3 regions of the Prochlorococcus sp. RS04 genome follow, and region 1 is predicted to be linked to each of the others. Evidence: predicted binding sites of a transcription regulator. Region 1 holds the regulator's gene; each other region holds the start of a gene.

Region 1 (3,282 bases):
TCCTGATTTTTTGGATTACTAACTCTTGCAATGTAAGCCATTGTTTTTTCTGCATCAGGAGTTAGCGAAATTAGTTCAACTTTACTCATTTCAGATCTTTGCAAGAGTTACTTTTTCTGGTTGGTTTTGATATTTACCTCTTCTATCTTCGTAGGTTGTAGAGCACGGATCACCTTCAAAAAAGAGTAGTTGGCAAATACCCTCTTCAGCATAAATTCTGCAATCTGCACCAGAACTATTACTAAATTCTAAAGTTAAATGACCTTCCCACCCTGCCTCTGCGGGCGTTGTATTAACAATAATTCCAAGTCGGGCGTAAGTACTCTTGCCTATACAAATTACAGTAATATTTTCTGGAACTTTCATCTTTTCTAAAGCAACTCCTAAACCATAGGAGTGAGCAGGAAGAATGAAAAAGTCTCCATCTTTATCATGGTGAAGAACAGTTTTCTCTAAATTATTGGGATTAAACTTTTTGGGGTTCATCACAGTCCCAGGGATATGTCTGAAAATTAGGAATTCTTTAGATGAAAGTCTTAAATCATAGCCATAAGAGGAACATCCGTAACTCAAAACTGGCTTTTGTTTATTGTCAGGCTCAAGATGTCTCACCAAATTTGATTGAAAGGGTTTAATCATACCTTCCGAAGCTTTTTGATTTATCCAGAGATCATTTTTTAGCATTGTTTTATGAGCGAAGTTCGGTAATTTGGTTAGCCATTAATAATAAATCTTTAGGTATATCTGTACCAGTAAGGATTACATCTCCTGATATAAATCGGTTTTCAAGTGTTGAAATCAAATCATCTTTATCGATAAATTTCATGTCAATAGCTAAAAAAATTTCATCAAGTATGATTTGATCATTTTCTCCAGACTGTAGTTCTCTTTTACAAAAATTCCATAATTCAATAGTAGATTCATAAATAGATTTTTTTAAAGTTTTATTATTTTCAATTGCTTCAGAATTATATTGATCATATGAATGAGATGATCTTACCCAGGTCAAATTACCGCATAGCTTTACTGCATGATCAACTCCTTGCTTTACCCCTCCTTTCATAAATTGTATTAGTAGCACTTTTCTGCCAAGAGCAGCATTTCTTAGAGAGTCTCTAATGATAGATGTATAGCTACCTCTATATGAAGATTGATAGATTTGGATTTGTCCGTTTTGTGGAAATTTTTTTAGGTTAATTTTGTTATCAGTATTTGTTTTTAAAACATCAAGGTTACCTTTGGAATAAATATGAGATGAGCTAATTACCATTATTTAGATTCTTTCTACATGCAGTATAATTAGAATCTATTAACGCTGCATATAGTGTAATTTTACTTAAAAAAGGTTTAAGCAACTTGAAACTGAATGAAAAAAGCTTGTTGATAAACCGATAAGAATTGAAAATTGTTACTGTTGATACAAGATATTTCAGGGTGTCTCCTTAAATTTTTTAATAGTCAAGATATTTATGATACCTGCTTCACGAGGATTCAACCGCTTTAGTTCGCAACAATCCGGACAAAGTAAAATTAACTCTGTTGGAGAACGTTTTCCAATCAATAGAACTTTAATGGAAGTTATTAAAGGTCTAGATGGTGCAAGTACAGAAATGGTTGAGAGATCTAAAACAATATTCTTCCCCGGTGACCCTGCTGAAAGGGTTTATCTTATAAGAAGAGGCGCAGTAAGACTTTCAAGAGTTTATGAGTCGGGTGAGGAAATAACTGTTGCTCTCTTAAGAGAGAATAGTCTCTTTGGTGTTTTATCCCTGCTTACAGGCCATAGATCTGATCGTTTTTACCATGCAATAGCATTCACAAGAGTTGAAATGATAACAGCACCTGCAAATTCTGTTTTAAGAGCTATAGAGGAAGATGCCTCAGTAGGACTATTACTTTTACAGGGGCTTTCAAGTAGGATCCTGCAAACTGAAACAATGATAGAAACTCTTACACATAGAGATATGTCTTCTCGTTTAGTGAGTTTTTTAATGGTCCTTTGTAGAGACTTTGGAGTTGCAGGTGAAAAAGGTATTACAATAGATTTAAGGCTTTCACATCAGGCAATTGCTGAAGCTATTGGTTCTACAAGAGTAACCATTACAAGATTATTGGGTGATTTAAAGGATTCAGGTCTTCTTAATATTGAAAGAAAAAAGATCACAGTGTTTGATCCAATTGCTCTTGCAAAAAGATTTAATTGATTCATCATAAATTATGATGTATTGAGTATATACAAAAGTGTGGCTTGGATTCTAATTGTTTTTTTAATATTACTTGGGGGATTAATTGCGCCATTTGGGGATATTCTTGGAACAAAGATTGGTAAAGCAAGATTTAGTATCTTAAAATTAAGACCGAAAAAAACAGCAACTATTATAACTATTTTTACCGGTGGATTTATTAGTTCAATATCAATAGGTTTATTGATTTTAGCAAGTGAAGAATTCAGACAAAGGCTTTTTGTTGATATTCCTTTTTTGCAAAAAACTTTAGATGAAAGTAAAAAGGCATTAATCCCTTTACAGGAAGAACGAAAAGAACTTGAGGGTAAAATTATTCAAAAAGAAAAGGAGTTAAATCAATTAAAAAATAATATTAAAGAATTTAGGAGAGGAAATATCGTTATTAAAAGAGGACAAACTTTATTTATTGCTGAGGTTGATTCCAGCTCAAATTTAAAACTTAACTTAACAGAAATCTTTAATGAAGCTGATAAATTTGTTAGAAAAATTGTTATCCCAAATAATAAAAAAGCAAGAAATATTCTTTTGTGGAGACCCAGTGATATTACAAAGATTGAGACAGTAGCTGCTAGCGGAGGTAACTGGGTTTTATTAATTAAATCAGCAACAAATGTTTTAAAAGGAGATAATTATGTTTTTGTATCTCCAGATTTATTAGAGAATAAATTTATAGTCAAAAAAGGTGATATTATTACAAGTTCTATTCTGGAAGCAAGTGATTTAAATAGTAAATCAATAAATCTAAAAATTAAATCATTGCTTAGAGAAACAAGAGATGAAATTAAGTCAAAAGGGTCGCAAGTTAGTGAAATTAATACAAGTGGAAATTTTGTAAAAAAAATTAGAGACTTTCTTAAAGAAAATCAAAATATCAAATTTAAGTTGGAAGTAGTATCTTTAAGAGATAGTAAAACTATAGAACCTATAGTCGTTGAAATTAATATTTTAAAGATTGCAGTTTAAATGTCTAGAGTAATAACTATTGATCCCGGAAAAAGTAAATGTGGCTTAGTATTAGCTGAAATAAGTGAGAAAA
Region 2 (3,282 bases), 360 kb from region 1:
CACACTATAAAACTTACAAATACAAATATTTTCATAAGAATCTTAAGTAAATTTTTTGTCCGATCTCTTCAATACTAAATAAAAGGTAATAACGCTAATTGTTCCAGATGGGCCTATTAAAACATGCCAAAATTGATCCCCACTAATTGAGAGCCTTGTGCCAAAGAAAGTCGTAAAAATAATACCAAATATTGGGTAAAGAATAAAAAGCCAGTCTTTAAAAACTCTTTGCCAATTTATAATTAAAAGTATACTTATTATTACTTGAAAAAGAAGAGTAATAGTTTTATCAAATAAAAAATATGAGATTATTGAACATAAAGAAATGCAAAAATTAGTTTTTTGAATAAATTTATTTTTTATAACTGATATTGATAAACATGTTAGACCTAAAGATAGGAAAGAATAAAATAACCAATTAAATAAAGAGGAGTGATCTATATAAATCCAAGATGTTTGGGTATGGTCTATCATTTCAGAAATCGAAGCCAATCCTAAAAAAATAAAACCGAAAGGTATCAATTTGTTCTTGCTTATATGATTGAATTTATTGATAGATCTAATACCTAATAATATCGGGATGATTGCCGCTTGAAAGTGGGCAAATAATAAAATTGAAAAAAACAAAATTAATTCTCAAACTTAATTCATCCTAATTTAAATACAAAAAAAGGTTCGGGTCACCTGAGTAAAGAAAGGTACCATTGCCCGATTACTATAATCAATATTGTAAGAACAAAAGGGAATGCAGGATACCGTGTTTGAAAATTAGCAGGTGGCCAAGGTGACCAAGATATTAATCTTCCTTGCGGTTCATTTGAAATAACCTTTTTTTTCGATTTTTTGGATATTAAAGTGTCTGTAGCAAATCCTTTACTCATAGAATAAATAAAAACTACTTTAACAAAGACGTACCAAAAAGGCGTTCATATTATTCAGTTGAACTTCAATTACTTTTTATTAGAACGGAGGGGGTGGGATTCGAACCCACGGTGCCCTTGCAGACACGCTAGTTTTCAAGACTAGAGCCTTAAACCACTCGACCACCCCTCCAGAGGCTATTTAGTTTTGTTGAACTTCAAAACTATAACATAAGAAATTTGTCATAGTCTATAAATTCAAAGATTAAAAATTTATTTCAAGAAACTTGTCTGAGAGAGGAATTTTATTTAAAAATGACGGGTTAAGTCGTTATAACAGTCAAATATTAGTCACATTTATTCCAAAAATTTAGGCCACAAAAAAAATCACCCAAAGTTGACATTTTGTTGAAATAAACCAAATAAGTTATTCCCAACTATGGCAGCGATTATCAAAACGAAGGCAACTATGGCGAAAAGAGCACTAACATCTTTTATGTCATAAGGAGCTTTAAATAAAGGTTTTTGGTCTGCCATTGTTATCTACTATATAAATGCAATTGAATCATATTATTTTAATGCTTGTGAGAAGTATTAAGTTATTGTTTAGTCTAAAAATGGATAATAAAAAAGCCACTAAAAGTGGCTTTTTCTTTTAATGGTTAAATAAACTAGCTTGTGTAAGCTTTTCCTCTGTAAGTTAGTTCATTGTGCTGCTTTTTAGCTGCTTCTTTATTCTGGACGTACTTTTGTCCTCTGTAAATTAGAGTCATTTTTTTAGCTCCGGTTTCGCTTAAGTCCCCGTTCCATGGCTTAAGTCGATTTGCAGCTTGCTATACGCAAGTTGAACGTTTTGGTAGCGGTTGCTACAAATTTATAATAACATCCATTGAAATTATTTGTCTAGGTTTTAAGAAAAAAAACTTAATATATTAATGATAGGTTAGGTTTATGATAAAAATATTTATTTTAATCATGGCTTAATTGCTTACAGGTTACATTTTGTTCGTTTTTGAGAAGTATTTTTTATTTAATGAACTTTTAAATGTAAAATTCTTAGGATTATAAAATTTGTTTTATGTTTTCTAGAAGCAAAAAACCTACAGTAAAAAAATCTGCAATAGTTGAAGAGACTCCATTATTTGCTCAATTATTACCATTCGCAAACAGAATGAATGATAAGGTCCAATTGGTAAATGCTTTGGCTTTTACTTTTATTATGGGATTCTCAATTTTTGGAATTGCTCTATGGAAACTATCAGGGCTGACCTAAATATTTAATTTTTGCAAAGCATCAATTTTTGATTCTTTGTTTTCAATTATGGTTATTAACCATCTAGAGGCTAGGCCTCTGGATATTGATCTATTTTTTAGAAATCTACATATATATACGTGTAGATTTTTTTCGTTTTTGGAGTTAAATTTTTTCTCAAATTCTAAGATATCCTCTTCAGATGTTCTTTTTCTTAGCTCATCTACCAATGCATGACTAGAGGAATCATTAAAAAAGTTCCCAATATTTAAGCTTAATGTCATAAATAATTTATGTCCTTATTTAAGAGGTAGCCATAAATTAAATTTTTAAAAACTAATTTATATTTTTTATTTACAAATTATTCAAAATTTAATCTTTTGGTTTAGCAAGAGGAAGCAAGCACTTATCTGAATCACAACCTGCTGGTCCTGCTTCAGATAGTTCTCCAACATCATATTTATTAAGAGCGTCAAAGAAATCGTTATTAACTTTCCTTTCTATTACTTTATTCTGCAATGATATATATTCCTCTTTAGTTATTGGTTCAAAGGGTAATCTCGGGAAAGTAGCGTTAGCACTAAATCTAGCTAGCAATGCTGCTGAAATATATCCCTCATTATTTTCTATTGCATTATGAATAGCTTTAGCTAAATCCTCGATTTCATTTTCTCTAAATTCTACGGTTGCAGAGGTATTATGCTCTGTGTAAAATTTCTGCACTTGCATATAAAAATCAAATTGAGCTAATGCTGAGAAATTATTGATGTCTATTTGGTCTGCGCCGTCTATATTTGCCCAACTAACTTCTGTAGGGATTTCAACTAACCATTCTGTACATCTTGGATCAAATGGATTATCGAGCAAGCAACCATTTTCATCTTTATCAGATTGAGATGGAACTACTGAGTAACCATAATCCATGCAAGCTAAAGCGATTGGGTCATTTTTCCTGAAAGTTATTCTTCTTATGAATCTTTGAGCCTTTGGAGGATGCCAACCTGGAGCTGCTCCAGTAAGAAGACTTTTAGTTCCAGCTGGCTGAACTGTTGTGCATCTATTTGGTCTCCTAAGATTATGCTTATCACAATATTCCCATACAGTTTCTTTTACTATTTTTCTCCAAGAATCTAAGAATTTAGCTTCCTTTTCTTTGAAAGCCTTCCCTTC
Region 3 (3,282 bases), 130 kb from region 1:
TAAATCTTGGATAATCTCCCAAGTTTTAACTATTGCTTCTAGAGAAGATTTTGGTAATGGTCCCTGACCGCCATAGTTGAAATAATACTTATTTTTTAATGCGGGTATTTGATCTCTTAGATTATTTCTCATGGAAATTTATATTATATTTTCAACTCTTGAATTTTTTAAATATTGCCCACTAAAGTTACTGTCCTAAATTCAATATCCTCAATTACTTTCCAAGGTTCAGCACTCCTTTCTACAAATTTTAAATTTTTAAATCCTAGTTCTTTAAAATCACTTATAAACTCTGGCTCATACCATGCTCCACTAATACATCCTGTCCATAAATCATGGTCATTTTGCAATCTTAAAGGAACTTTTTTGTTAGAGACGATATCGCTAATTGCAATTCTTCCATTATCGTTTAAAACTCTTTTTATGTTATTTAGAAGGTTATTTCTAGATTCTGGACTTACCAAGTTTAAAACGCAATTACTTAAAATAATATCAACTGATTTATCTGCGATTAATGGATTTAAATCTTTATCTAATTCATCAAGTTTTTCAATTGAACCTTCAAGAAATTCTGTATTGTTGAAACCTATATTTTTTGTAACTTCTTTAGATGCTGATCTTGATAAAGAAAGCATGTCAGGATTCTGATCAACTCCAATAACTTTCCCTTCTTTCCCAACAATTTGGGCACAAATGAAGGCATTTTTGCCGCTACCACTTCCAAGATCTAAGACTATATCATTTTTTTGAACATATTTTGTTGGATCACCACACCCATAGTCTCTTTCTATAACCTCTTGAGGAATTACTTCTAGTAAAACGGGATCAAACCCAACTGGTGTACAAAGACAACTTTCTTTTTCTTGTGCCGCTGAGCCATATCTTTCTTGAATCGCATCTTTATGATCGAATTGATTAGGTGCTTTATTCGATGATTTTGTATTACAGCAACTTTCAGACATATTTTTTAAAGGACTCTTGATAAATATAGCCAAAAAAAAAGCCCCTATAAAGGGGCTTTTAATTTGTTTAATTAAATTATTTAGTGTAGTTAACACCTCTGTAATTTAATTCTGCTTTTTCATTACTTGAAGAAGCGTCATCCATTCTGTTGGTGTATACGTTTCTTCTGTAGGTAAGTTCAACAAGTTGCTTTTTAGCAGCTTCTTTGTTTTGAACGTAGTTTTTACCTCTGTAAGTTAAAGTAGTCATGTTTCGATGTGACAACACGGCCATCCCCCGTTCCATGGTATGACTCGAACTGCGCCCTCAAATGAGGGTGAACGAAAAAGTAGCAATCGCTACCAAATAATTATAAGCGTATTTTTGACGGCATGTCTAGCTTTTACAAATAGAAACGAAGATTTAATGTTTTTTTAATTATTATCTTAGGTAAATTTTTTTATAAATAGTCTCTAAAAAGGTTTATGTTTATATTTGGTTTAATCTTCATGTAACTATTTATTTATGACAGGTTTTTTATATTTCTTGGGAAATACTTTAAGGTGGCCAGTGTTAAAGCCAAAAGAATTTTTTTCACTACATGCTTATTTTTCAATTATTTATTTGATAACTTTTACTTTGAGTAAATATGATGTAAGCCAATCAAATTTAGTTTTTACTTTAGGAATTCTTGCACCACTTTTAATCGCTATTGGTCAAGGACTTCCAATTGATTGCCTTGATATGGAATCATCTTTGTTGAAGGAATTAAAAACTAAATAATATATATTTCAGTTGAAAATTTTTATAAAACTTGGACAACTTCGCTTATCTCAGGGATCATTTCTTTTAACTTTCTTTCAATCCCCATTTTGAGAGTCATAGTGCTACTTGGGCAACTACCACATGCTCCTTGAAGTCTGACTTTGACAATTGGACCATCTATTTCTGCAATCTCTACATTACCTCCATCAGAAATTAAAAAAGGTCTTAGCTCGTCAAGGACTTTTTCTACATTTTCGTTTGTCAGCGAGAGTGTTTCAGTACTCATAATTTTGGATTAACTTTATAATAAGCCTAGAAAGGAATCTGATTAATTGCAAAAAAGATAATTTTCTGTTGTGACTTCATCTAAAAATCCCACTAATGACAATAGCTACTTTGATGCAGTCTTAGTAGGAGCAGGGATAATGAGTAGTACTTTAGCCCTTCTAATTTCAGAAGTTTTACCAGATATAAAATTTCTTATTATAGAAAAATTAAATGCTTCAGGAAGTGAAAGTACTGGCGCTTTTAATAATGCAGGTACAGGACATGCCGCTAATTGCGAATTAAACTACACCCCTTTAGATGAAAAAGGAAATCTAAAAATAGATAAAGCGCTCTCAATAAATCGTTCTTTTGAAACATCCATGTCTTTATGGGCCTCATTGTATGAAGCCGGGAAAATTGATATTAAGAAGTTTCTAAAATTTATTCCTCATATTAGCTTTGTTTCTGGTCAGGATAATATTTCTTTTTTAAAAAAAAGATTTCAGAAAATGACCGAAAATCCTGAATTTATCGATATGGAATTTTCTACATCTTTTGATGAAATTTCATCATGGGCTCCTCTAATAACAAAAGATAGAAATCCATCTACTCAAATTGCTGCTACCAGAATAGGTAGAGGAACTGATATTAATTTTGAGGCTTTAACTAAAGAGTATTTGTCATTAGTTTCCTTAAACAAAAATGTTGAAATTAGATACAAAACAGAATTAGTAGATTTAAAGAAAATTGATAAAAAACAATGGGAACTAGAAATCAGTTCTGAAGGTAGAAAAACTTCAATTAGAACTGGCTACGTGTTTCTTGGTGCTGGTGGAAAAACAATTAATTATTTACAAAAATCAAAAATTCTAGAAGCAAAAAGTTATGGTGGATTTCCTGTTAGTGGGAAATGGCTTATTTGCGAGAAAAAAGATCTAACAGAAAAACATAACTCAAAAGTTTATGGTAAAGCTGATATTGGATCGCCACCAATGTCAGTGCCTCATTTAGACACCAGATGGATTGATAATAAAAAACTTCTTTTATATGGACCTTTTGCTGGATTCACAACGAAATTTCTAAAACAAAGTTCATACTTTGACTTATTTAGTTCAATTAAAAAGAATAATATTTTTTCTATGTTAGACGTTGGTTTCAAGAACAACGATTTAATTAATTACCTAATATCACAATCATTAAAGAACCATAACTCAAGAGTTGAGAATTTAAAGAATATGATGCCATCAGCTAATCCTTCTGATTGGTATTTAAAGAATGCTGGTCAAAGAGTCCAAATAATTAAAAAAA

Evidence for each region. Region 1 encodes NtcA, which controls nitrogen genes in cyanobacteria. Its sites were predicted from a motif close to GTANCNNNNGNTAC; they were not measured.
Region 2: BS621_RS01385 (DUF4278 domain-containing protein) is a predicted target of NtcA. The motif match lies at 1,717-1,730, and genes of this name have one in related genera.
Region 3: BS621_RS02630 (DUF4278 domain-containing protein) is a predicted target of NtcA. The motif match lies at 1,292-1,305, and genes of this name have one in related genera.

The regions. Positions count from the first base shown of each region.
Region 1 is NZ_CP018346.1:588,604-591,885, reverse strand. Features, by position in the region: gene thyX (FAD-dependent thymidylate synthase) at 1-89, opposite strand, end outside; gene dcd (dCTP deaminase) at 91-684, opposite strand; gene BS621_RS03455 (cob(I)yrinic acid a,c-diamide adenosyltransferase) at 689-1,270, opposite strand; gene ntcA (global nitrogen regulator NtcA) at 1,470-2,204, shown strand; gene BS621_RS03445 (DUF3084 domain-containing protein) at 2,244-3,209, shown strand; gene BS621_RS03440 (hypothetical protein) at 3,210-3,282, shown strand, end outside.
Region 2 is NZ_CP018346.1:227,414-230,695, reverse strand. Features, by position in the region: gene BS621_RS01405 (hypothetical protein) at 1-35, opposite strand, end outside; gene BS621_RS01400 (hypothetical protein) at 43-627, opposite strand; gene BS621_RS01395 (hypothetical protein) at 681-881, opposite strand; tRNA gene BS621_RS01390 (tRNA-Ser) at 967-1,053, opposite strand; gene BS621_RS09380 (hypothetical protein) at 1,248-1,397, opposite strand; gene BS621_RS01385 (DUF4278 domain-containing protein) at 1,532-1,633, opposite strand; gene BS621_RS01380 (hypothetical protein) at 1,939-2,133, shown strand; gene BS621_RS01375 (RNA recognition motif-containing protein) at 2,130-2,396, opposite strand; gene nrdJ (ribonucleoside-triphosphate reductase, adenosylcobalamin-dependent) at 2,485-3,282, opposite strand, start outside.
Region 3 is NZ_CP018346.1:453,821-457,102, reverse strand. Features, by position in the region: gene BS621_RS02640 (aminotransferase class V-fold PLP-dependent enzyme) at 1-132, opposite strand, end outside; gene BS621_RS02635 (methyltransferase domain-containing protein) at 168-962, opposite strand; gene BS621_RS02630 (DUF4278 domain-containing protein) at 1,039-1,212, opposite strand; gene BS621_RS02625 (hypothetical protein) at 1,468-1,725, shown strand; gene BS621_RS02620 (NifU family protein) at 1,748-1,993, opposite strand; gene BS621_RS02615 (malate:quinone oxidoreductase) at 2,064-3,282, shown strand, end outside.